2 regions of the Paenibacillus sp. Y5S-9 genome follow, and region 2 is predicted to be linked to the other one. Evidence: riboswitches for the same ligand, from Rfam matches in the RefSeq annotation. Region 2 holds a riboswitch; the other holds the start of a gene.
What was found. Region 2 has a riboswitch for glycine ahead of sdaAB (L-serine ammonia-lyase, iron-sulfur-dependent subunit beta). Riboswitches for the same ligand answer to the same signal wherever they lie in the genome.

Region 1: linked by a shared signal. The riboswitch ahead of gcvT (glycine cleavage system aminomethyltransferase GcvT) and the one ahead of sdaAB (L-serine ammonia-lyase, iron-sulfur-dependent subunit beta) in region 2 are both predicted to bind glycine.

Annotation. Positions count from the first base shown of each region.
Region 1 is NZ_CP145887.1:5,322,295-5,334,819, reverse strand. It holds gene V6669_RS23460 (HPr family phosphocarrier protein) at 1-87, shown strand, start outside; gene ptsP (phosphoenolpyruvate--protein phosphotransferase) at 80-1,792, shown strand; gene gcvPB (aminomethyl-transferring glycine dehydrogenase subunit GcvPB) at 2,089-3,528, opposite strand; gene gcvPA (aminomethyl-transferring glycine dehydrogenase subunit GcvPA) at 3,666-5,021, opposite strand; gene gcvT (glycine cleavage system aminomethyltransferase GcvT) at 5,018-6,154, opposite strand; glycine riboswitch at 6,476-6,598, opposite strand; gene gcvH (glycine cleavage system protein GcvH) at 6,944-7,336, shown strand; gene V6669_RS23430 (PTS mannitol transporter subunit IICB) at 7,756-9,210, shown strand; gene V6669_RS23425 (BglG family transcription antiterminator) at 9,249-11,351, shown strand; gene V6669_RS23420 (PTS sugar transporter subunit IIA) at 11,348-11,782, shown strand; gene V6669_RS23415 (mannitol-1-phosphate 5-dehydrogenase) at 11,779-12,525, shown strand, end outside.
Region 2 is NZ_CP145887.1:517,667-530,191, forward strand. It holds gene V6669_RS02460 (phosphotransferase) at 1-7, shown strand, start outside; gene V6669_RS02465 (collagen-like protein) at 85-2,385, shown strand; glycine riboswitch at 2,520-2,644, shown strand; gene sdaAB (L-serine ammonia-lyase, iron-sulfur-dependent subunit beta) at 2,925-3,614, shown strand; gene sdaAA (L-serine ammonia-lyase, iron-sulfur-dependent, subunit alpha) at 3,604-4,542, shown strand; gene V6669_RS02480 (ABC transporter permease) at 4,807-6,021, shown strand; gene V6669_RS02485 (PadR family transcriptional regulator) at 6,076-6,588, shown strand; gene V6669_RS02490 (alpha-glycosidase) at 6,731-8,485, opposite strand; gene V6669_RS02495 (response regulator transcription factor) at 8,701-9,384, shown strand; gene V6669_RS02500 (HAMP domain-containing sensor histidine kinase) at 9,429-10,946, shown strand; gene V6669_RS02505 (ABC transporter ATP-binding protein) at 11,027-11,941, shown strand; gene V6669_RS02510 (ABC transporter permease) at 11,938-12,525, shown strand, end outside.

The DNA.
Region 1 (12,525 bases), 2.1 Mb from region 2:
ATCGTTGAAGGCGAAGGCGAAGCTGAAGCTCTTCAAGCTTTGACTGACGTTATGGTTAACGAAGGGTTGGGCGAAATTAATGCTTAATGTCTCCGGGATCGCGGCTTCGGCGGGTATTGCTATCGCCAAGGCGTTTATCTTGGAGCATCCTGACTACTCTGTAGAAAAACGCCAAATTAACGACGTTGACGCAGAGATCGCAAAACTCGACTCAGCTCTGGGTAAATCCCAGGCTGAGCTTGAGGCGATCAAAGAGCGTACTTTACAAGAGCTTGGCGAGAAAAAAGCTGAAATTTTTGCTTCGCATTTGCTCATTCTGAATGACCCGGAACTAATTGATCCGGTTAAAGCTAGAATTGCGGATGACATGATCAATGCAGAATTTGCTTTGAACGAAACGGCATCGCAATTTATCTCCATGTTCGAGAACATGAAGAGTGCATACCTGCAGGAACGTGCAGCAGATATGCGTGACGTTACCAAACGTGTGCTAAATCACTTGCTTGGTATCGACTTCATGAGTCCGGCTGAGATCAATGAAGAAGTGATCGTGCTTGCGGAGGATCTAACACCTTCCGACACGGCTCAATTGAATCGCCAATTTGTTAAAGGTTTTGCAACCAACATTGGTGGACGTACTTCTCACTCGGCGATCATGGCGCGCTCTCTTGAAATTCCAGCTGTTGTTGGAACCAAGGACATCTTGGCTCAGGCGAAACAAGGCGATATGATTATTGTTGATGGTCTGGATGGTCACGTACTGGTTAACCCTACTGATGAAGTTATTGCTGAATACCGTGCCAAACAGGAACAGTATGATGCACAACGTGCAGAGTGGAGAAAACTTCGTGATGAGCCAACGGTAACAGTGGACAACGTTCATGTTGAACTTGCAGCCAACATTGGTACACCAAATGATGTAACGGGTGTTCTGGAGAATGGCGGCGAGGCTGTAGGCCTGTACCGTACCGAGTTCCTTTACATGGGCAGAGACAAGCTTCCTTCCGAAGACATCCAGTATAATGCTTACAAAGCGGTACTGGAAAAAATGGAAGGCAAACCTGTCGTTGTTCGTACACTCGACATCGGCGGAGACAAAGAGCTTCCATACCTGGATCTGCCAAAAGAAATGAATCCATTCCTCGGCTTCCGCGCAGTTCGTCTGTGTCTGGACCGTCTGGATATATTCCGTACACAATTGCGTGCATTGCTTCGTGCAAGTGTACATGGAAACCTGCGTGTCATGTTCCCAATGATCGCAACACTTGGTGAATTCCGTGAAGCAAAAGCTGTCTTGCTCGAAGAGAAAGAGAAGCTGGTTGCTGAAGGTATTGCTGTTTCTGACAGCATTCAACTTGGAATCATGGTCGAAATTCCTTCGACTGCAGTTCTGGCGGATCAATTTGCCAAAGAAGTGGATTTCTTCAGTATCGGAACGAACGATCTGATTCAATACACAATGGCTGCTGACCGTATGAACGAACGAGTGGCTTATCTGTACCAACCTTACAACCCAGCCATTTTGCGTTTGGTTAAAATGGTTATCGATGCAGCGCATCGTGAAGGCAAATGGGTTGGCATGTGTGGTGAGATGGCAGGAGACGAAACAGCAATTCCATTGTTGCTTGGTCTTGGATTGGATGAGTTCAGCATGAGCGCAACTTCCATTCTGCCAGCTCGTAGTCAGATCACCAAACTGTCCCGTGCGGATATGCAGGAACTGGCTGCTAAAGCTCTGGATATGCAAACGGCTGAACAAGTCGTTGAATTGGTTCAAAGCATTAAAGCGTAATTTTGCCGGGGTTTCCTCCGGATTTGAGGTTTTTCTTTTTCCGATAATGAGCTGCATTGATGCAGCGATTTTGCCGGTATCCGCGATTCATGTGGATATCGGCTTTTTTTTGTTATGAACAGGATAATGTGATTCGGACACTGGTATACATCGGACTATAGCTTGCCTTCGTTTGAGACATGTTCTAACAGGATGATGGTGAGCTGTAAGAGTGGCATCTTTAAAGGGGAAGGCAACACAAAAAGCTCTTGCTGATTAGAACATCAGCAAGAGCTTTCGTATTAACAATGTATTAATTAACTGCAAGCGCAGTTCAGTACAGGTTTGCGGGCCGCGGTAGTCTCATCAAGACGAGTGACCGGTGTTCCGTAAGGTGCGTTGAGTACCAATTCTGGTGTCTCTTCCGCTTCTTTGGCAATCCGTATCATCGTATCAATAAACCCATCCAGTGTTTCTTTGCTTTCGGTTTCCGTCGGCTCGATCATGATGCATTCTTCCACGTTGAGCGGGAAGTACACTGTAGGCGGGTGATATCCAAAATCAAGCAATCGTTTGGCAACATCCAGTGTACGCACACCATACTGCTTCAATCCCCGACCAGACATGACGAATTCGTGTTTGCATACACCTGGATATGGAATCTCATAGTAAGGTGCGAGACGTGCCATCATATAGTTGGCATTGAGTACCGCACACTCAGATACACGGCGCAATCCTTCCGGTCCATAGGTACGAATGTAGGCATAGGCACGTACCAGAATACCGAAGTTACCGTAGTAGGCTTTAACACGACCAATGGATTGATCGCCTTCACGGTCCAGTGAATATACACCATCATCATTCTTGATCACCATCGGTTTAGGCAGGAACGGGATCAAACGGCTCTTCACACCGACTGGTCCGGCGCCAGGTCCACCACCGCCATGAGGCGTGCTCATCGTTTTGTGCAAGTTCAGATGCACCACGTCAAAGCCCATATCACCCGGACGTGTAATGCCCATAATGGCATTGGAATTGGCTCCGTCGTAATACAACAAGCCACCAGCCTGATGTACGATGGATGCAATCTCCTGGATATCTTTCTCGAACAAACCAAGTGTATTCGGGTTGGTCAGCATCAATGCTGCCGTATCGGAACCAACGGCTGCACGGAGTGCGTCCAGATCGACCAGTCCGTCTGCGCGGGATGGAATCGTCACAGTTTCAAATCCTGCAACGGTTGCGCTTGCCGGGTTGGTCCCGTGAGATGAATCGGGCACGATGACTTTGGTACGTTGTTCGCCACGACCTTCGTGGTAGGCACGAATCATCATAAGTCCAGTCCATTCTCCATGGGCACCAGCGGCGGGTTGCAGAGTCACAGCGTCCATACCCGTCAGCCCTGCAAGATCGTTTTGCAACGTATACAACAGTTCAAGTGCACCTTGAATGCTGGATTCATGCTGGTACGGATGGATTTTGGCGAAGCCATTATAACGTGCAACATCCTCATTAATCTTTGGATTGTATTTCATCGTACAAGAGCCCAGTGGATAGAATCCGTTATCTACGCCGAAGTTCCGGCGGGACAACGCAGTATAGTGCCTGATAACATCTACCTCGAACACTTCCGGTAGTGCCGCTGCTTCCGAACGGAGCATTTCCCGGGGAATCAACGTATCGGCAGCCTGACGAGGAACGTCACATTCTGGCAAAGAATAAGCGACACGTCCAGGGCTGCTGAGTTCAAAAATCAAGGATTGTTCCGGAGCAGGAGATAAGGTCTGTGCACGAAATGTTGTATCCGTCTCAGGTTGAACCGAAGTGGAGACAGAGGTACCCGTTTCTGATTGTCCTTGTACCGATGTTGTCGTTGTCGTCGTCGTTTCCTGAGTCACAGCGATCCCTCCAATGCTCGTGCAAATTCGTCAATCTCTTCCTTAGTGCGCCGTTCGGTAACAGCAATCAGCATATGTCCGGTAAGCTCCGGATAATCACGTCCAAGTTCGTAGCCACCAATAAAGCCTGCATCCAACAGTTTCAGTTGAAGTGCATCCACATCGGTTCCCTCAGGAAGCTTAATAACAAACTCATTAAATGTTGGTGCATTAAAAGTAAGGCTAACTCCAGGAATCGCAGTTAATGTATTGAGGGTGTAATGACTCTTTTGCAAATTCAGATCCGCGACATCGATCATGCCCTGTTTACCCATGATGGACATGTACACAGATGCGCTGAGTGCAAGCAAAGCTTGGTTGGAACAGATGTTGGATGTCGCCTTTTCGCGGCGGATATGCTGCTCACGCGCTTGCAGTGTGAGTACAAATCCACGTTTGCCGTTGCGATCGGTTGTTTGACCTACAATTCGGCCAGGAATCCGGCGCATATGAGGCTGGGATACGGCGAAATATCCGCATGTCGGGCCGCCGAGTGAAGCGGCGATACCGAGGGGCTGCGCATCGCCAACAACGATGTCGGCACCCAGCTTGCCTGGGGCTTCCAGCAGACCCAGCGATAGCGGGTTAGCACTTACAACGAGCAGGCCTTTGTGCGCATGCACGAGGTCAGCCGCTTGTTTTACATTTTCCACAGCACCAAAGAAGTTTGGACTCTGGATCATGACAGCAGCGGTATCGTCCGAAATGGCGGCTTGCAGGGCATCCCAGTCAGTGACGCCATCCTTATAACCAATCTCGACAATCTCGAGGCTCAATCCGTGTGCATAAGCCTGCAATACCTGACGGGCTTCCGGATGAACGGTACGGGATACGATGAGCTGTTTGCGACGTGTTGCTGCTGCTGCCAGATTACCTGCTTCTGCAAAGGCAGTTGCGCCGTCATACATACTGGCATTGGCTACAGCCATACCGGTTAATTCACAGATGTAGGATTGAAATTCGAAAATGGCCTGTAGTTCACCTTGGCTGATCTCAGGCTGATAAGGTGTGTAGGCAGTGTAGAACTCGGAACGGGAGATGACATGATTGATGACGGAAGGAACATGATGATCATATATGCCTGCGCCGAGGAAGCTGGCGTGTGTTTCGAAATTGGCGTTGGCACCAGCTTGTTTGGACATGTGACGTGTCAGCGCATATTCATCAAGTTTGGAGGATACGGGCAGCTCGCCCTGATAACGAATCTCTTTTGGAATGTCCTGAAACAGTTCCTCCAGCGTATCCACACCGATGGTTGCGAGCATGGCGCTCTGATCTTGCTCAGTCATGGGAATGTAACGGTGCTTGCTCATGCTTGATCAGCTCCTTGAGTAGGTGTCTTTGACGTACGTGTCCGTTTATGAAAAGGGGTCTTCACGACCTCGGCTTTTAGTTTCTTGCCGCGGATCTCAATCTCAAGCGGGGTTCCCAGCGCAGCGTATTTGCTGTCGATTAGGGCCAGCCCCAGATTACGCTTCAATGTAGGTGATTGTGTGCCTGTTGTCACTTCGCCAATCTGTACGCCTTCGGCGTAAATCGGATAGTGGGGGCGGGGAATACCGCGCTCCAACACTTCGATGCCCACCAGTTTGCGGGCGGGACCGTCAGTTTTTTGCTGTAACAAGGCTTCGTGTCCGATAAAAGGTCCCGCATTCAGCTTCACAAACATGCCTACGCCAGCTTCGAGTGGAGAGATGGTTGCCGACAATTCCTGTCCATACAGGGGGAGCCTTGCTTCAAAGCGCAGTGTATCCCGGGCACCAAGTCCGGTTGGTACGAGTCCGTGACCTTCACCGGCTTGCATTAATCCATTCCACACCGCAGCAGCCTGGTCCGCAGGTACATATAGTTCAAAGCCGTCCTCACCGGTATAACCGGTACGGGACAACAGTAATTTAACGCCGCATACCTCTGCCTGCTGTACAAAACGAAAAGGCTCAATCGAGGATACATCCGTATCTGTAACTTTCCCGATAATGTCTACAGCCAGTGGTCCTTGCAAGGCGAGCAGCGCCGTCTGCTCCGAATCGTTGGTCATGCTCACGCCAGGGATCAAGTGCTCTTGCAGCCACGCCCAATCCTTGTCGATGTTGGAGGCGTTAACAACGAGCATATAATGCTGATCTTCCAGCTTATACACGAGCAGATCATCCACCACACCGCCATCTGGGTAACACATCAGGGTATACTGGGCTTGACCCGGAACGAGCGTGGTCACATCATTGGTCATCATTTGTTGCAAAAAAACTTCAGCCTGCTCACCCTGTACTGTGAATTCGCCCATATGGGATACATCGAACAGTCCAGCACGCTCACGCACCGCTTCATGTTCTTTCTGGATTCCGCTAAATTGCACTGGAAGCTCCCAGCCTCCAAAATCAATGCACCGTACGCCTTCGTATTGCTGATACATTGGGAAGAGTGGTGTTCTAAGCAAATCGGACATCAAATCACCTCGTCATGGGCCGTCAACCGGCCGGATATACAATCGTGGATCAATGAAACAGGGTATTTTTACATTTTTCCGCTAGATATTTTCATCACATAAGTATGGTAAGGCAGCTATGGCAGCGCCGATCTGAATCCTGTTTTTCGTTTTTTGGGAAAAAGGAAAAGGACAGGCCAAAGAATCGGCATGCCAAGTAGCACGCTGTATTCTAAGGCTCTGTCCCTTGTACCTGAGAGTTACCCCGCTGCCTTGTGCAGCAGGTTTCCCCTTGGGTGATCATAACGCCCGCTCAGGGCGAATAGATGCTCTCCAGAGTTGCGTCCCGTAAAAGTCCTTTTGCCTGAGAGATTCACCCCCGCTTATCGGTGGTTTACTCCTTCGGCGTTACCTCATGTACATCCCGAATCGGGTGTCACGGGTAATCTCTCCCTTTACATTCATCCGCGGGTATAACATAGTCCAATAAACACATTTACTCCTCTCATTAAAACGTGAATCCACTACCGATGTCAAGAACGATGTCATAGATCATAACTAAAAAACCGAATATTTAATTTATCTTAAATGTTATTGTTCGTGTATTTAAAAAGACTGCGCTTACTATTCTAATATTCACCAGTATATGAAGAAAGAGTGTAATCGGGTTACAGGATTTAGAGGTGATCAATAAATAAATTGTGAGGTATCTTGACATTTGAATCAAAAATATCATACGCTATGTTCTGGGAAAAAGGTTAAGGTCAAAGAACGCATGCACTCATTTAATGAAAAGCGAGGCGGATATCGATGAGCGAATTGAAAAGTGATTTCCTGTACAGTGAAGAGCACGAATGGGTGCAAACCGTAGGGGAGGATACTGTACGTATTGGCATTACCGAGTTCGCGCAGCATCAGCTGGGTGACATTGTGTTTGTGGAATTGCCTGACCTTGAAACCAATGTAAAAGCAGAGGACAGCATTGGCACGATCGAATCGGTCAAAACGGTTTCGGACTTGTTTTCTCCCGTCACTGGTTCAATTATTGCAGTGAATGATTCGTTGCAGGACTCCCCTGAACTTGTCAACAGCTCTCCATACGAGGAAGGCTGGATGATTGAAATCCGTGTTGAGGGAGATCTGACAGCAGCATTGTCTACATTGATGAATGCAGACGCGTATCGTAAACATACGGAAGAATAGTATCAACGAACTTGTACTTATTAACATATATTTTATAATGAATTGAAATGAACTTCATATTGTTTCGACCTGTGTGAGCCTGAGGCTTGCACAGGTTTTTTGTGCTTTCCGAGAATGGTTTCCAATGCGGATTGAAGCAGATTGTGGATGTGAATCGCCTGACTAGACCAAGCTATAGGTTAGAAATTGATTTTGGAAATGATAAAAGTCATAGGCAAAAAAAGCCTTGTGTACCAGTGGGTTCAGCCATTATGCATCCATTAAAACGATTACATAACCTAATGTTGTCATCATTGTTCATGACGAAAGTACGCTTTCATTTGATTGAACAGGAGAGCATTCTCGCTTAGGATTACAGCAGGGGAGAAATGATACCCCTTTCATAAATCATAATCACTTGATCCAAGGAGGATAATACAATGAGTAATTTGGACCAATCGTCCAATTCCAAAGGTGGGCTACGGGTAGGTGTTCAGCGTTTTGGCCGATTCCTGAGTGGTATGGTCATGCCGAATATGGGAGCGTTTATCGCCTGGGGATTAATTACGGCTCTGTTCATTCCAACAGGCTGGTTCCCTAACGAGACGCTTGCGCAGCTAGTCGATCCGATGATCAAATATTTGCTGCCACTGTTAATTGGTTACACCGGGGGTACGATGGTGCATGGTCAGCGTGGTGGTGTCGTGGGTGCCATTATGACCATCGGAGTCATCGTGGGTAGTGATATCCCGATGTTCCTAGGTGCCATGATTGCCGGACCACTGGCAGCATGGATCATCAAAAAGTTTGATAAATCGATCGAAGGTAAAGTTAGAGCCGGATTTGAAATGCTGGTTAACAACTTTTCAGCCGGTATTATTGGCGGGATCTTGGGGATTTTTGCGCTACTGGGCATCGGGCCTGCTGTAGAAGCAATTAGCAAAGTATTATCTGCCGGGGTACAAGGCTTAATGAATCTTGGTTTGCTGCCGCTGGTCAACCTAATCATTGAACCAGGTAAAGTATTGTTCCTGAACAATGCAATCAACCACGGGATTCTGACACCAATTGCAACAGATCAAGCGAGAGAGTTAGGGCAATCCGTATTATACATGCTTGAATCGAACCCGGGTCCGGGACTTGGTATCTTGCTTGCTTACTGTTTCTTCGGACGCGGAATGGCCAAATCTTCTGCACCAGGTGCCGTTATCATTCATTTCTTCGGGGGAATTCATGAGATCTACTTCCCTTACATTTTGATGAGACCGATTCTGATTCTTGCCGCAATTGCGGGTGGCGTCGCAGGTACATTAACATTCATGCTCACTGGAGCAGGACTTGTTTCAGCACCATCACCGGGTAGTATTATCGCGTATTTCCTCTTAACACCAAAAGGTGGATACCTGCCGATGCTCGCAGGGGTGCTTGTAGCAGCCGTCGTTTCCTTCCTGGTAGCAGCAGTGTTGCTGAAAACGGGTAAACAAAAGGACGAAGATCTGGAGTCCGCATCCAGTCGGATGAAAGATATGAAGAGTCAAGGAACCGTTCCAAACGCTGGCATTACGGCTAACCAACATGAAGCAGACAGAGCCGCAGATATGGCTTCTTCTACAGTCAAAACAGACGTGAAGAAAATTGTCTTCTCCTGTGATGCAGGGATGGGGTCGAGTGCCATGGGTGCTTCCATTCTACGCAAGAAGATGAAGGCAGAGGGGATTGACGTTACGGTGACCAATACGGCTATCAGTGATATCCCGCCGGATGCAGATGTGGTCATCACACAACAAATATTAACCGATCGTGCCCGCTCCGTTGCGCCGAACGCAGAACATATATCCATCGACAACTTCCTAAAAAGCCCGGAATACGATGCGCTCGTTGAACGTCTAAAGTAATTGCACGCATTTGTTTTCCCTGAGCCGGAGGCTGAGATATGAGTATTACCAAAAGACAACGTGAAATCGTGGAGTTTCTGCTGGAGCATCCACATGAAGTCACTGCCGGCGAAATCGCCGTTGAAGTTAAGGTCAGTACCCGAACAGTTCACCGGGAGCTGCAAATGATTGAACAATGGCTTGAACCTTTGGGCATGAGGCTGGAAAAAAAATCAGGAACCGGTATCCGAATTGATGCCGGTTCCGATGATCTGGCTATATTGCGCCAGCAACTAGAGGGTAAAGAATATGTAGAGTTTACGCCGGAAGAGCGTAAGCTCTTCATGCTTTGCATCCTGCTGGATGAACCGGAGCCTGTAAAGTTACTCGCCTTGGCTTCGGATCTGAAAGTGACCGTATCCACCGTAACCACTGATCTGGACGATCTGGAGTCACGAATTCGTCAGGCGGGACTGAAGCTGGTTCGCAGACGTGGATATGGCGTCAAGATTAACGGAAGTGAGACGATTCATCGCACAGCCATAGCTGCACTTGCTCTCGAATTTCTGGATGAGTCCGACCTATTCGGAAGACAGCCAGAACAGGGAGGCTCCATCGTAAACCAAAAACTGTTGGATATGATTGGGCACGGTGATGTGCTTACGGTCGAGAATGCGTTATGGCAACCAGATATCGAATGGCTGGAGAACATCCCGGAACGGCAATACATGAAGCTGCTGATTCAATTATCCGTAGCGGTTGTACGTATTCGTAAAGGCTTTGGCATTGGCCGTATACCTCCCCTGGAGAACAAGGGAGATGAAGTCGCAGAGCAGGATGAAATGAAGGTTCCACCTTATATGGCTTCCCGCTTGTGTGGTTTGTTATCTACCCAGCTGGGGCTGACATTCTCCCAAGATGAGCAAGCTTATTTTCACAGACTATTAGTTGAGACAGAGCAGCGGATTCACTCTTCGCGGCTGTTGCCAATCGACGACTTGATTTTACTGGACAGGGTACATTCACTGATTGATCAGATGCAGGCGAGGACACATTACGCCTTTCATGAGGATCGTTTGCTTCGTGAAGGTTTGCTTGGTCATATGCAACCTGTCATGGAGCGAATTGAAGGACAACAGATGATTCGTAATCCGCTTTTGCAGCAGATTCGCAAGGATTATGATTCACTTTTTGAAGATGTCAAAAAATCTGTGGGGCAAGCTTGGCCAGGCACAGACGTTCCCGATGAGGAGATTGGTTTCTTGGTTATGCACTTTGGAGCTTCCATTGAGAGGTTACGTGCATTGAAACGGGAGATCAGGGCGATCATCGTGTGTACAAGCGGAATCGGATCATCACGCATGCTTTCCAGCCGATTATCCAAGGAGATTCCCGAGATTCGGATTATGGATAGCGTGTCCTGGTACGAGGCTGCACGGATACCTACAGATCAATATGATCTGGTCTTATCCACTGTCGATCTGCCGATGGATGAGCATCAGTATTACAAAGTGAGTCCACTGCTTACGGCGGAAGAGAGCGAACGTCTGCGTCATTTTATCCGAACAACAACATTACAACGACAGCATAACGAGCCCCGTGAAACAGAGGTTCAGACGACAAGTCGTTATTCGGAACCTGATGGAATGGAAGCTATTCTAGTTGAAATTGTCCGAATCATTGGCAAGTTTCAGGTGTATCCGCTGGATAACCAAGATATCGGTTTCTATAAAACCGTGTATGCGATGTGCAACGTACTCCATGGATCTGGTGTGCTGAAGGAACCGGAGGAGATCGCAAAACGGTTGGAGGCACGTGAAGCAGTGGGGAGTCAGAAGATTCCCGGCACAAGACTTGCACTGTTTCATACCCGCAGTGAGGGGATCTACAGGCCGTCTATCAGTCTGTTTCAGCTCACGGAGCCACTGCTTCGTACGCCGGATGATTCGGCAGGAGTCACCCATATTCTTTTGATGCTCGGTCCCCGAGAATTATCCAAGGAAAGTCTGGAGGTTCTCAGTGAGATCAGCGCCCTGTTATTACAGGAAGAGATGATTACATTGCTGGAAAAGGGAATCAGGGATGAACTCATTCATTACCTGTCCCAGGAACTTGTTGGATTTTATCGCAGTAAAACCGAAATTGGAGGTCAACCATTATGAGTATGTTAACAACAGATAAAGTCATCATGAATGCGACGGCTCAGGACAAATACGAAGCGATTCGTATGGCAGGACAGATTCTGAAGGATGCGGGACATATTACCGCTGATTACATTGAGAAGATGATTGAACGTGAAGAGATTGTCTCGACCTATGTAGGGAATGGCCTGGCTATTCCGCATGGTACAAAGGAATCCAAAGCTTTCATTTTATCCACAGGTATCTCTGTCATTCAGTATCCACAAGGTGTTGATTTTGGCGAAGAAAAGGCTTATATGGTCATTGGTATCGCGGCTCAAGGCGGGGAACATATGGAGATCCTGACTAGCATCGCGGTGATCTGTGCTGAGGATGAGAACATGGAGGCACTGCGTCTAGCCAAAACAGCAGAAGAAGTTATCGCAATTCTGGAAAGTGAAATGGAGCTATGAAGGCCTTACACTTTGGCGCAGGTAACATTGGACGCGGGTTTATCGGATTGATCCTCTCCCGTGCGGGTTATGAGGTGGTTTTCTCCGACGTCAATCAGACCTTGGTAACAGCTCTCCAGCAACGGGGGCAATATACGGTGGAACTGGCTAACGAGAGCAAGGATCAGGAGACCGTCACAGGTGTAAATGCAATCGATGGAACCCAACTGGAGACGGTTGCCCAAACCGTTGTGGAAGCGGATCTGATTACAACTGCAGTGGGCGTGGGTGTGCTGAAACATATTGCACCAGGTATTGCGAAAGGACTTGAGAAAAGATTAATTTCCGGTCCTGCTCAAAACCCGCTTCACATTATCGCTTGCGAGAACGCTATTGGAGCCAGTACACAGTTGAAAGAGCATGTATATGCTCTGCTTGATGAAAAGGTACGTTCCCTTGCGGATCAATACGTTTATTTTCCAGATTCAGCCGTAGACCGGATAGTGCCTATTCAGCATCATGAAGACCCGTTGCATGTACAGGTGGAGCCTTTTTACGAGTGGGTGGTGGATCGTTCCCAGATGGCTCCTGCATTCAAACCGGTTGAGGGCATTCTATATGTCGATGATCTGGAGCCGTATATCGAACGGAAGCTGTTCACTGTTAATACAGGACACTGCGTTGCAGCATATATCGGTAATGTGCACGGGTATGACACGATTCAAAAGGCTATTGCCGATGAAAAGGTGAAATCCATTGTCTAC
Region 2 (12,525 bases):
ACTGTGACGACATCTACCTGTTTGCTGCATATACATAAAGGATGATCATGACCCGGCGAAGGCTGGCAGAGGAGGCATCCATGTATGGCTGTTTTATCAACAGGACCCATTGAAAATAATATTGTGGGGGGAAGTGGGCGCCCTACCCAAAGAATTACGGTAAGACTGGATAATCGGAATATGGTTAGTATTTATACGGTTCTTGTTCAAGGATACTATTTGGTAGGTGTACGCACATTATATATCGAAGAGTTGTTCAATGTTCTGCCTAATCAGGTAATAACCAAAGATTTTTATGCGGATTTGGACGGGTTTGAATTTGTTTTTACAACGGGTGATGCTGCTGTGGAAGAGGTGCAGATTTCGGTCTGGGGGAAAAACCAGAATGGAGAACTGGTCACCGCCCATCGTCTCGTATCCGAGGAATTACTGGGGGCAGAAAGTGCTATTCCAGGTGTAACAGGAGCCACTGGAGGTACCGGTGCTACTGGAAGTACGGGAGCGACAGGACTGACGGGAACGACAGGAGTCACCGGTGTTACAGGTGTAACAGGCCCGACTGGATTGACAGGAGTCATTGGGGCTACCGGAGGGACTGGTGTAACTGGCACAACGGGAGCGACCGGAGTAACAGGTACGACGGGGTTTACCGGGGTTACAGGTGCAACAGGTGTGACAGGAACGACAGGAGTCACCGGTGTTACAGGGCCGACAGGACTGACGGGAACAACCGGAGTCACTGGTTTTACAGGTGCGACAGGCGTAACGGGGACGACCGGAGTTACTGGAGATACAGGCACAACAGGCGTAACGGGTGCGACCGGAGTTACTGGAGATACGGGCGCAACAGGAATGACGGGAACAACCGGAGTCACTGGTGTTACAGGTGCAACAGGCGTAACAGGGACGACTGGAGATACTGGGGCTACAGGTGCAACAGGCGTAACAGGGGCGACTGGAGATACTGGGGCTGCAGGTGCAACAGGCGTAACAGGGGCGACTGGAGATACTGGGGCTACAGGTGCAACAGGCGTAACGGGTGCGACCGGAGTTACTGGAGATACGGGCGCGACAGGACTGACGGGAACAACCGGAGTCACTGGTTTTACAGGTGCGACAGGTGTAACGGGGACGACCGGAGTTACTGGGGTTACAGGTGCAACAGGCGTAACAGGGGCGACTGGAGATACTGGTGTTACAGGTGCGACAGGCGTAACGGGGACGACCGGAGTTACTGGAGATACTGGTGTTACAGGCGCGACAGGACTTACAGGAACGACGGGAGTTACTGGGGCTACAGGTGCAACAGGCGTAACAGGGGCGACTGGAGATACTGGTGTTACAGGTGCGACAGGCGTAACAGGGACGACCGGAGTTACTGGAGATACTGGTGTTACAGGCGCGACAGGACTTACAGGAACGACGGGATTCACTGGGGTTACAGGTGCAACAGGCGTAACAGGGGCGACTGGAGATACTGGTGTTACAGGCGCAACGGGAGTAACGGGAACGACTGGAGGTACTGGGGCTACAGGAGCCACAGGCGTAACAGGGGTTACAGGTGCAACCGGATTGACAGGAACAACAGGCGTAACGGGTGCGACCGGAGTTACTGGAGATACGGGAGTGACAGGACTGACGGGTACGACGGGAGTCACTGGTGTTACAGGCGCAACGGGAGTCACTGGTATTACAGGTGCAACAGGCGTAACAGGAGCAACAGGAACGACGGGAGTCACAGGTGCAACAGGAACGACGGGAGTCACAGGTGCAACAGGGACGACGGGAGTCACAGGTGCAACAGGGACGACGGGAGTCACAGGTGCAACAGGAACGACAGGAGCCACAGGTGCAACAGGAACGACAGGAGTCACAGGTGCAACAGGAACGACAGGAGCCACAGGTGCAACAGGAACGACGGGAGCCACAGGTGCAACAGGAACGACGGGAGCTACAGGTGCGACTGGATCAACAGCTGCTTCTGCTCCTGCGGATTCTTCCCTGTTTGCTGACAGTCAGACAACGGCATTGCCTCTTCCATTGACCGGTGAAACGACCATTCAGACACTTAATGTACCCGTGGTGGCAGGTCAACGCGTGAAAATCGATAATAGTACACAAGTAGCAGTAGTTGTAGGGTCTAACTGGAGTATCGCATATAACGTTAACTTGAGACGTAACGGAGTTCTAATTAATCAATTGCAGCTCTCACGAACCGGTAATGCTTCGGGAACGTTGAGGTTTCTTTCTTCCAACACCTACGTGGATACTGCTCCTGCGACAACCACTAACGCATATACGATAAGTATTGAATTTACGACAACTAGCAGCGTCACTAGTGCTTCAGCGGAAGTGAGAAATATTAATGCTATTCGCTTCAGCTAAAATAGACATCGAACTTATGATAATTACACGTTACTTTTGTTGACATATATGATGTTGTACATTACTCTATGGGTATACTTGATCAAAAACTTAGAAATGTACCAATTCGAATCGAATTAAAATAATACAGCGGATGATAACGAGCGGGAGAGACCTGGATTAGCCGAGCAATATGGCTAGTGTTCAGGCACCGAAGGAGCAAGCTGTTGCGCACCCGGCGCAGTCGTTAATCTCTCAGGTAAATGTACCATCGTTGGACGCAACTCTGGAGAGTGCGCGAATTGCGCCACCCAAGGGGTATATGATCAGTTAGCCCAGTGAACTTGTCTGTAATCGCAGGCAATGCACCTTGTCGTGAGACACTGCTGATCGTGAAACTCTCAGGTATCGAGGACAGAGAGAGGGCCTAAGGCCTTCTTCTGTCCTTTTTTGATGTCATCATACCCCTAGATAAGGGTCATTGTGGATGGAACTCCTGGATCGAAATGACGAATACATTTTACAAATATGAATCATGATTAATAATGGAGGGTTACAAGGTGCGATTTAAAGATGTTTTCTCAATTATTGGTCCGTCGATGACGGGGCCTTCAAGTTCACATACAGCTGGAGCGGCAAGGTTAGGGAGAATTGCTCGACAGTGGCTGGGATGTACGCCAGATCGTGCACGGCTGACGTTATACGGTTCATTCGCTGATACGTATCAGGGGCACGGAACAGATTTGGCACTGATCGGCGGTCTGCTGGATTATGTCACAGACGATCCACGTATCCCGGATGCAGAGCAATACGCAGAGGAAGCGGGCATGGAGGTTGAGTTCTATACAAGTGGAATACCTGCTCCTCATCCTAATACGGTCAAAATTGAGTTGTGGCATGGAGAACGTGTCTGCTCCTTAATCGGTGCATCCATTGGTGGTGGAAGCGTATCGGTGCATTCGATGAATGATTTTCGTGTTCAGATTAGTGGTGAGTTTCCAACACTCGTTCTGCGACATGCAGACAAAGCAGGGGTGCTTGCGTCGGTAACGTCCACGATCAGTTCATCCGGGGTTAACATCGGGTATATGCAGGTGGACCGGAAAGCCCGTGATGGCGAAGCGCTTACCGCGATGGAAATGGATGGTGTGCCTAATCCTGATATGCTCAAGCGTCTAAGGGAGCTGGACCATGTATTGGACATTCGTGTCATTGATTTGAAGAGAGGAGTTGATTCGGATGCGGTTTAAACATTTGCACGAACTGAATACGATCTGTACAGCAGAATCCAAAACCATTGCTCAGCTGATGATCGAGGAGCAGGTTCAGGAGACCAATACACCGGAAGCGGATGTTGTGAAGCAGATGTCTGAATATTATCAGGTGATGAAGGAAGCGGTACGCAAAGGGTTAACGGAAGATACGACATCACGCAGTGGATTAACAGGTGGAGACGGCAAAAAAATGGCTGAGTACATTCGCAAGGGCGAGACTTGCTCGGGAGATGCTTCCGCACTTGCCATGGCGTATGCCCTGTGTGTATCTGAAGTTAATGCCTCCATGGGTCGGATCGTGGCAACACCAACAGCCGGTTCCTGCGGCATCATCCCCGGTGTGTTTATTAGCTCACAGGAGCGATTTGGCTGGACGGACGAACATTTGGTGAACGGGTTGTTCTGTGCGGGAGCGATTGGTTATGTTATTGCCAACAATTCATTTATCTCCGGGGCCGAAGGTGGCTGCCAGGCGGAAGTGGGTTCCGCGATCGGCATGGCTGCGGGTGCCATGGTTGAACTGCGTGGAGGTACACCGGAACAGGTCGTTCATGCCGTTGGTTTGGCGTTAAAAAATACACTGGGCCTTATCTGCGATCCGGTCGCAGGCCTTGTTGAAATCCCCTGCATCGTCCGTAATGGACTGGGTGCAGTTACGGCGCTGGCTGCGGCTGATATGGCCCTGGCCGGAGTGCGTAGTGCCATTCCGTCAGACGAAGTCATCGATGTCATGCTGGAAGTAGGCAGTGCGATGCCGAGCCGCCATCGGGAGACAGCCCAAGGTGGACTGGCCCAGACACCAACCGGCCGAAAAATGATGCAGAAGCTGGCTAAACCAAAGGCCAAGCGTGCCGAGCCTGAGCCTGAGTCCCCTGCTGAAAATGACGTAGAAACTAAGGCATAAATCGGATTGATATGAATTAAATCTAACGCTAACTTGTGGAGCCTTTAGCCTTGATTATTAAAGGTGAAGAAGAGTTCCTTACATGATACGAAAAGCCGATACAAACCTTCCTGGTGAAGAGATGTATCGGCTTTTTTTGTCTTTTTCCAACGAAGAAAAACAAAAAAACATTGACGATCTATATATCGGTTAGATATATTAATTATTGTCATATATCAATTCGATATATATAGGAGCGAAACAAAATTAAAGGAGATGGATAGAATGAAAGGTATTTTCCAGACGAGTCTATTGTTTTTGAAAAACGGAGCCACCATTGTAGGTTTAATTACGGCTGTACTGTTTCAGGTTTTTTTTAACATCATCTGGCTTAGCGGATACGACCAGGTTAACGAAAGAATGACTCAATTGGCTGTCACCATCGTGAATGAAGATGGGGTAGCGGCTGAACCAGTGGCTAAGTCTTTGGCGGCAGGTCTGAATTTCGAGATCAAACCATCTGAATCGATGCAAGAAGCACGACAGATGTTAACGGATCGGAATGTGTACATGATTATTGAGATTCCATCAGGTTTCATGCAACAGGCAGAAGACTTGTCAAAACCGATGACAGTGAAGTATGTGATGAACGAATCAAACGTGGCTACCGTGAAAAGTGTGATGCAGAACGTAGCCGCACAAGTTACAGCGACGTTGAACCGTGAAGTACAAGAGAATGGCATTCGCGGAGTGCTGAATCAGTCCGGTATGACTGCTGATCAGTCCGATGCGCTTACGGTAGGGTTATCTTCACGCGTGGAGGCAGAGGTGGAGCGACTGAATCCTGTTGATAATTTTGCTTTCTCCATGGTACCGATGTTGATTGTAACCGCTACGTTTACCGGAGCAATGTTGCTTGGCATGAATCTGCAAAAAGTGTCTGGAGAACTGAGTGGCAGGGCAGGGAAATGGGAGCGCTTCTGGGCCCGCAACATCGTTAATGTTGGTGCGGCATTTATCGTCTCGCTTGTTGGATCGGGGATGATGCACATTATGGGGGTATCGTCAGCAGCCGGTTGGTTCATGTTATGGCTGTTCCAGTTGCTGGTCACCATATCTTTTATACTCATGGCTCAGTTGAGCTTGTTGTTGCTTGGCAATGCTGGGGCTTGGTTAAACAGTGCGCTGTTGCCTCTGTTGATGCTGTCCTCGGGATCAACGATTCCGCGAGATGTAATGCCTGACTTCTACCAAGTGATCGGTCATTATCTGCCAGCGACTTATGCCGTAGAGGGGATGATGAACCTTGTACTCGGAGGAAACGGGATCGGCCGGGATGCGATGTTGCTTGCCGTAATCGGTGGAGTAACACTGACCCTTGGTGCGCTTTGCACCTGGATCAGACGCTCCGGCCCGGTACGTTCTGAAGCTCGTAGGGAGGACCAGCCTGCTGCTGTGCCTGTTGCTCTGAAAGCAACCGTTTCGTCATCTGATCATTGAACAAGGGGTACTGATTGTGATACGTTAAGGGGAATGGAAAGGAGCGGTACACCGATGAACACGCAGCATGTCATCCTCGGAATACTGCACAATCAGCCAAGTTCCGGATACGAGATCAAGCAGTACTTTGAACATTATTTTTCATTTTTCTTTGATGCCAGTTTCGGCACCATATATCCTACACTTGCGAAGATGGAAAAGTCAGGATTGCTGACTAAGGAATCGGTAAAGCAGGAAGGGAAACCTGATAAGAACGTGTATTCATTGACCAATGAAGGAGCAGCGCAATTTCACACCTACCTGATGAGTCCCCTGGAAGACGAGGTGTTCCGTTCTGATTTTCTGATGCGGTTGTATTTCGGAGAGTTGGCGGATGAGGCCACTGTAACGGGGTGGGTTTCGTCAGAGTTGAAACGCAAGGAATTGTTATATGACGAACTTCAGCGTCAGATGAAGGAATTCGGCGAATGGATTTCGCCTTCACAACGTTTGTGCATGCAAGTGGGACTTGTGCAGTATGAGGCCACCATCGAGTTGCTCAAGAAGCAACTGGCTCAGCCGGAGTAATCCATGGTCATAATGAATTACGTCAAAATCAAATAGGCACTCATCAGATCCGGAACAGGTCTGTGAGCGCCTATTTGGTTTTTATATTCCGATGAAGTGGACCCATGTCCGGTCTTGCATAAAAGCAAATACATCTTGGTGTTTATGTGAGACTAGTACTCAGTACGGCATATCCATACGCGGGCAATTCGATGGCCAGTACGCCATCTTCCTTGGCGGTACGATGGTTTCCGCCGAATAACTCGGTCCATTCCTCGTCACCGGCCTCCAGCTCGACAATAGCCGTCTCTTCTGATCGGTTGAACAGAACCAGAATGCGTTCCTCCTCATTTTGCCGCTCAAATACCAGTTGGCTACCATCGGGACGAGCCTGTAGGAAACGAACGGTACCTTCTGCACGCAGGGCAGGATGAGCATGACGCAGAGAGATCAGTTTCTGATAAAAGTCGAACAGCTCTCGGTCTTGCTTCGCTTCATCCCATTCCATACATTTACGGCAGCCCGGATCATGTTCGCCGTCCATGCCAATCTCGTCTCCGTAATAGATGCATGGAGCACCCATGTAACTGAACTGGAATAACGCAGCCAGCTTCATCTTGCGCTGGTCGCCTTCACACAGCGTAAGCAGCCGCGTGGTATCGTGGCTGTCCAGCAAGTTAAACGCCACTTCGCTGGCCTGAAGCGGATAACGGGATAACTGTCGCCCGATGGAGTTTGCGAACTGTTCGGCGTGCATCGTATTTTTCACAAAGAATGCATTCACGGCATCGGTAAACGGATAGTTCATGGACGCATCGAACTGGTCGCCTTGCAGCCAGGAGGAAGACTCGTTCCATACTTCGCCCAGAATGTAGGCATCCGGATTAGCGGCTTTGACTACACGGCGGAAATCGCGCCAGAATGCATCGTCCACTTCGTCTGCCACATCCAGCCGCCATCCGTCCGCGCCCACTTCCTTGATCCAGTACTCAGCAACCTCCAGCAGATAGGCCTTAACCTCGGCATTCTCCGTATTCAGCTTTGGCATGTGAGCTTCGAATCCGAAGGTCTCATACGTAGGAATGCCGTCCTTCACGTCCAGCGGGTATTCATGTACATGGAACCAGTCCTTATATTTGGATTGTTCTCCGTTCTTCTGCACATCCACAAACGGCGCAAATGTCTTCCCGGAATGGTTGAACACAGCATCCAGAAGTACACGAATTCCACGTGCATGGCACAGCTCAACCAGTCGTTTCACGGTATCTGCGTCACCAAAATGCCGATCTACCCGCAGATAGTCTTCGGTGTCGTATTTGTGATTGGTGGTGGCTTCGAAGATGGGTGTGAAGTAGATCGCATTAATGCCAAGATCGCTGATGTAATCCAGATGGTCGATCACGCCCTGAAGGTCACCGCCGAAGAAATTGAAAGGTGTTGGCTCGCCGCCCCACGGCTCTAACTTTTCCGGACTGATATCCGGGTTGCCGTTGGCGAATCGTTCAGGAAAAATCTGATAGAACACCGCATCCTTAACCCATGCAGGGGGTGTGAATACAGCTCTGGCATGAATATAAGGGAACTGGAACATACGACCCGGATCGTCCGGTTCTTCTTCCTGGAAGTCCGTCTCGGTCATCCAGATCTGTTCTTCGCCGCTTTTGAGCAGAAAAGAGTATTTGAGTCGGTGGTAGGGAGGTTTCACTTCGCCTTCGAAGTAATCGAACATGGAGTCAGAGGTGAACTTCGTTAAGGGAACCAGCACTTTGGTTGCATCCCACGCATATTTATCCCCGGTCAGGGCATGTACCTCGGTCAGATCATTCTTTTTGGCACGCAAACGCAGATGGATTGTATCTTGGTCATAGGCATAGGCCCAGTTTCGTTTCGGTTGATGATAGATGGCTTCCAGCAGCATAATGAATTTCCTCCCGTCAGGTGTAGAACTAGTATGTACTTGGTAGACTTGATGGATATGACGTTACCCGAGTTAATGGATAAGCTATAATTAGAATGCGTGATAACGCGAGACTTCAACAAGACATGAATCCATATGGTATAGACAGCTTTTATCATGATGATGCTCAGATATATCATTAACCCAATGAGGGCAGAAAGGAAACGATTATTCGGATGAAAACCAAACTGTTATATATTGAAGATGATACGGAAATTGCGACTTGGGTCAGAGCCGATCTGGAGGAGCGCGGTTATGAGGTGGTATGGCTCGGCAGTGGTGAAGGTGCAGCGGAGGCTGCTGTCGGTTGCTCACTCATTATTCTGGATGTCATGCTGCCCGGGCTGGATGGATTTACGGTAGGCCAGCGACTGAAAAAAGAACATCCTGCCGTGCCCATTGTCATGCTCTCGGCCAGAACGTCTATTGACGACAAGTTACACGGTCTTGATTTTGCCGATGACTATGTGACCAAACCATTTCACCCCGATGAACTGGCTGCCCGGATTGAAGTACAGCTGCGTAAGGCAGGAACAGCGGTATCCACGGATGCTGCCCTGAAGCTGGATCATCTCTCCATCTATGAGAAGGACAACCGGATCGTTAATGAGGAGACGGGGGATGAGATTATTTTATCGGGAAAACAGTTCCACATCTTCGCCTACCTGCTACGACATATGGGCATGATTCGAACCAAAGAGCAGATCTATGAAGCCGTTTGGAACGAGCCCTATCTGGATGGGGACAAAACTTTAATGGTACATATTCGGCATCTACGCGAAAAGCTGGAGCTTGATCCGGCCAATCCTGCAATTATTCAGACGGTCCGTGGTGTGGGATATCGTGTGAAGAAGCCATGATCCGGTGGTTCAGGGAACGGAAGATCATGAAGGGAGAACGAAGCATGATTCAAAAGCAATCCGGGCGGCGCAAGCTTCGCTTTGGGCGGTCCTTGATGTCCAGATACATCCTCCTGATCTTGGCGGCTGTATTATTTGTGCCCGTTGTGCTTCCGATCATATCCGTTATATATATTGTCGTAGTGAATAACACGGACACGAATACGAACCGAGCGGCACCTTATGGTGATGTTACTCGGATAAGTAACCTCTGGTCACGTGAAGCGAAGAACCTGGATGGTGCTTCGGATGAAGAGATTAAGGCCCGGTTGGAGCAATTACATGGCTCGTATCCCAAATCTTCGATGTATCGTGTGAATGTGAAAGGGGAGACCCTACTTATTCTCGGTGGTGAAGATGTAACGCTTCTAAAATCCACGTCGCCGGATGGCAGGACAGACACGACATTGAGATGGTCATTGGATTCCGGGCAAACGACAGAGACTCATATTCCAGCCTTATGGAATGTAAATAATACAGTGCAATTCATGAAAGAAGCTTCCTTTCGCGATCCACTCACCGTAGTTGCATATATTGGCGGAGATGAGCAGGACAAAGGACAGGGATTCATGATCATTGAAGTGCCGCGGTCACTTCTGCAAATGAATCAGAGTAACTGGCCGATGGAACTCTTGTATCTTGGTATCGTAATGACCCTCATCTTTCTGATCTTCATCATTATGTCGATTCTCTTCTTCGCACGCATTCGCAAACGACTTATTCGTTTGCAGACGGCCATGATGACCACAGGCAAGGAAGGCCTCCCGCTTCCGGTAGATATCCGCCGGTCAGACGAGATTGGTCAACTGGAAGAATCCTTCAATCAGATGGTGCATCAACTGTCCAACAGCCGCCACCGTGAACGCGAGGAAGAACAATTGCGCAAACGTCTCATTGCGGGGCTTTCCCACGATCTGCGTACCCCGCTAACGGTAATTCGTGGACATATGCATGCTTTGCACAAGGAAGAGCTGAGCGAGCAAGGTGACCGTTCATTACATCGCATGGAAGCGAAAATGGAGGACCTCGGTGGGCTCATTGACAACATGTTATCCTACAATTTGCTCACGAGCGGGAAATATACACTGAAGCTGGAAGAGAAAGATATACTGCGGATCGTCAGGGAAACGGCGGCGGCCTGGTACCCGGTCTGGGAGAAAGAGCAATTTGATATTGATATTGACCTCCCGGAGGAACCGCTGATCTGGCATATGGATGAACAGGGCATGCGCCGTGTACTCGATAATTTGTTTCAGAACGTAATCCGTCATGCTGCTAGCGGGAAATATATTGGCATAACAACCCAGGAGATTCAGGGTGAGACGGCTATCGTTATTCAGGATCGGGGTCCGGGTATGCAACCGAATTCCGACACAAAAGGCACAGGTCTAGGCTTATCCATTGTAGACCTGTTGATTCGTGAGATGGGTCTGCGCAAGCGGGTAGACAGTTCCGAAACGGGTGTCCAGACATATATCTACAGTGGTAAGGGAAACAGGGAAAACAACAAACCGCTGAAATAGCTTTTTTAAACTAAACTTAAACTAGAGACTACTTTGGCTTTAACCTTGGAAGGTTACGATAGTTCCGAGGTGATCATACAGTGAGTGAAAATATAATTCAAACGGCGAATTTATGGAAAACATACCGGGACCGTGCAGCGGTCCGTGAACTTGATCTGCACATTAAAAAGGGAGATATCTACGGCTTCCTCGGTCCCAACGGTGCCGGCAAAACAACAACGATTCGCATGCTTCTCGGCTTGATTAAACCAACCAAAGGCGTGATCCGTGTCTTCGACAAGGATATCCGCAAGGATCGCATGGATATTTTGCGCCGTGTGGGCTCTTTGGTCGAATACCCGTCCTATTACGGACATCTGAACGCAGTAGAGAATCTGGAAACTTTGCGCCGCATCATCAATGTACCAAAATCAAGAATTGCTGAAGTGCTGTCCATTGTAGATCTGACCAAGGATGCCAAACGTTCGGTAAAGGGATACTCCCTTGGGATGAAGCAACGTCTAGGTATTGCCAGCGCTTTGCTGGGTGAACCGGAGTTGCTGATTCTGGACGAACCAACGAATGGGCTTGATCCTGCCGGTATTCAGGAGATTCGGGAACTGATCAAACGCATGCCTCTGGAACATGGCATTACCGTTCTGGTTTCTAGCCACTTGCTGAGTGAAGTCGAACAGATGGCAAGTCGCGTTGGTATTATCCGTGAAGGCAAGATGGTGCTTCAGGATACCATCGCAAGTCTGCATAGTCAGACGGGTAGCTCTATCCGGTTAACGGTTTCCGAGCCGGAAGAGGCTATGAAGCTGGCGAGAGAACAGGGACAATTTGGTCAGCAACAAGGCTCTGCTTTAACGTTCCCTTATATGGATAACAGTTCAGTGGCACTGCTTGTGCGCCGATTAATTGAGCAGGATCATGATGTGTATCGTGTAGAGGAACAGCGTCAGTCGCTGGAAGATCTGTTCATGCGGGTCATTGGCGAGGGGGCTTCCATATGACCGGGCGTGCATTATCGTCGGACTGGCTCAAGATTCGGGGGAAAGGGATCTGGTTTCTTGTTTTTCTGGCCCCTCTTGGATTGACAGCGATGCAGGCGCTTAATTTTGGCTTACGGCTGGACTATCTGAAAGAGCAGTATGCAGATAACCTGTGGGGCGGATTGCTCGGCAATGTGGTGGTCTTTGTTCCCTTGTCTCTGATGCTGGGAGCAACCATTCTCAGCTCCATGATCGCTAATGTTGAGCATGAACAGGGATCATGGAAACAGCTGCTCGCGATGCCGATTCCCAGACCAGCCGTGTATTTAGCCAAGTTCCTGCTTGCTTGTGTGCTGCTGGTAATCTCCTGCCTGCTGTTAACCGCAGGAATAGTAGGTCTGGGTCTGATCCTCGGATTCCATGCCAGCGAAATACCTTGGACACATGCGATCAAGCTGGGGCTATTGCCTTTGGCTGGTGCACTTCCGGTGTTGTCACTGGAGTTGTGGCTCACGATGGTTAACAAGAATCAGGCACTTCCCGTCACCCTGGGCATCGTTCTCGCGATAACGGGCATGTTCGCACTCAGTATCTCACCGAACTTT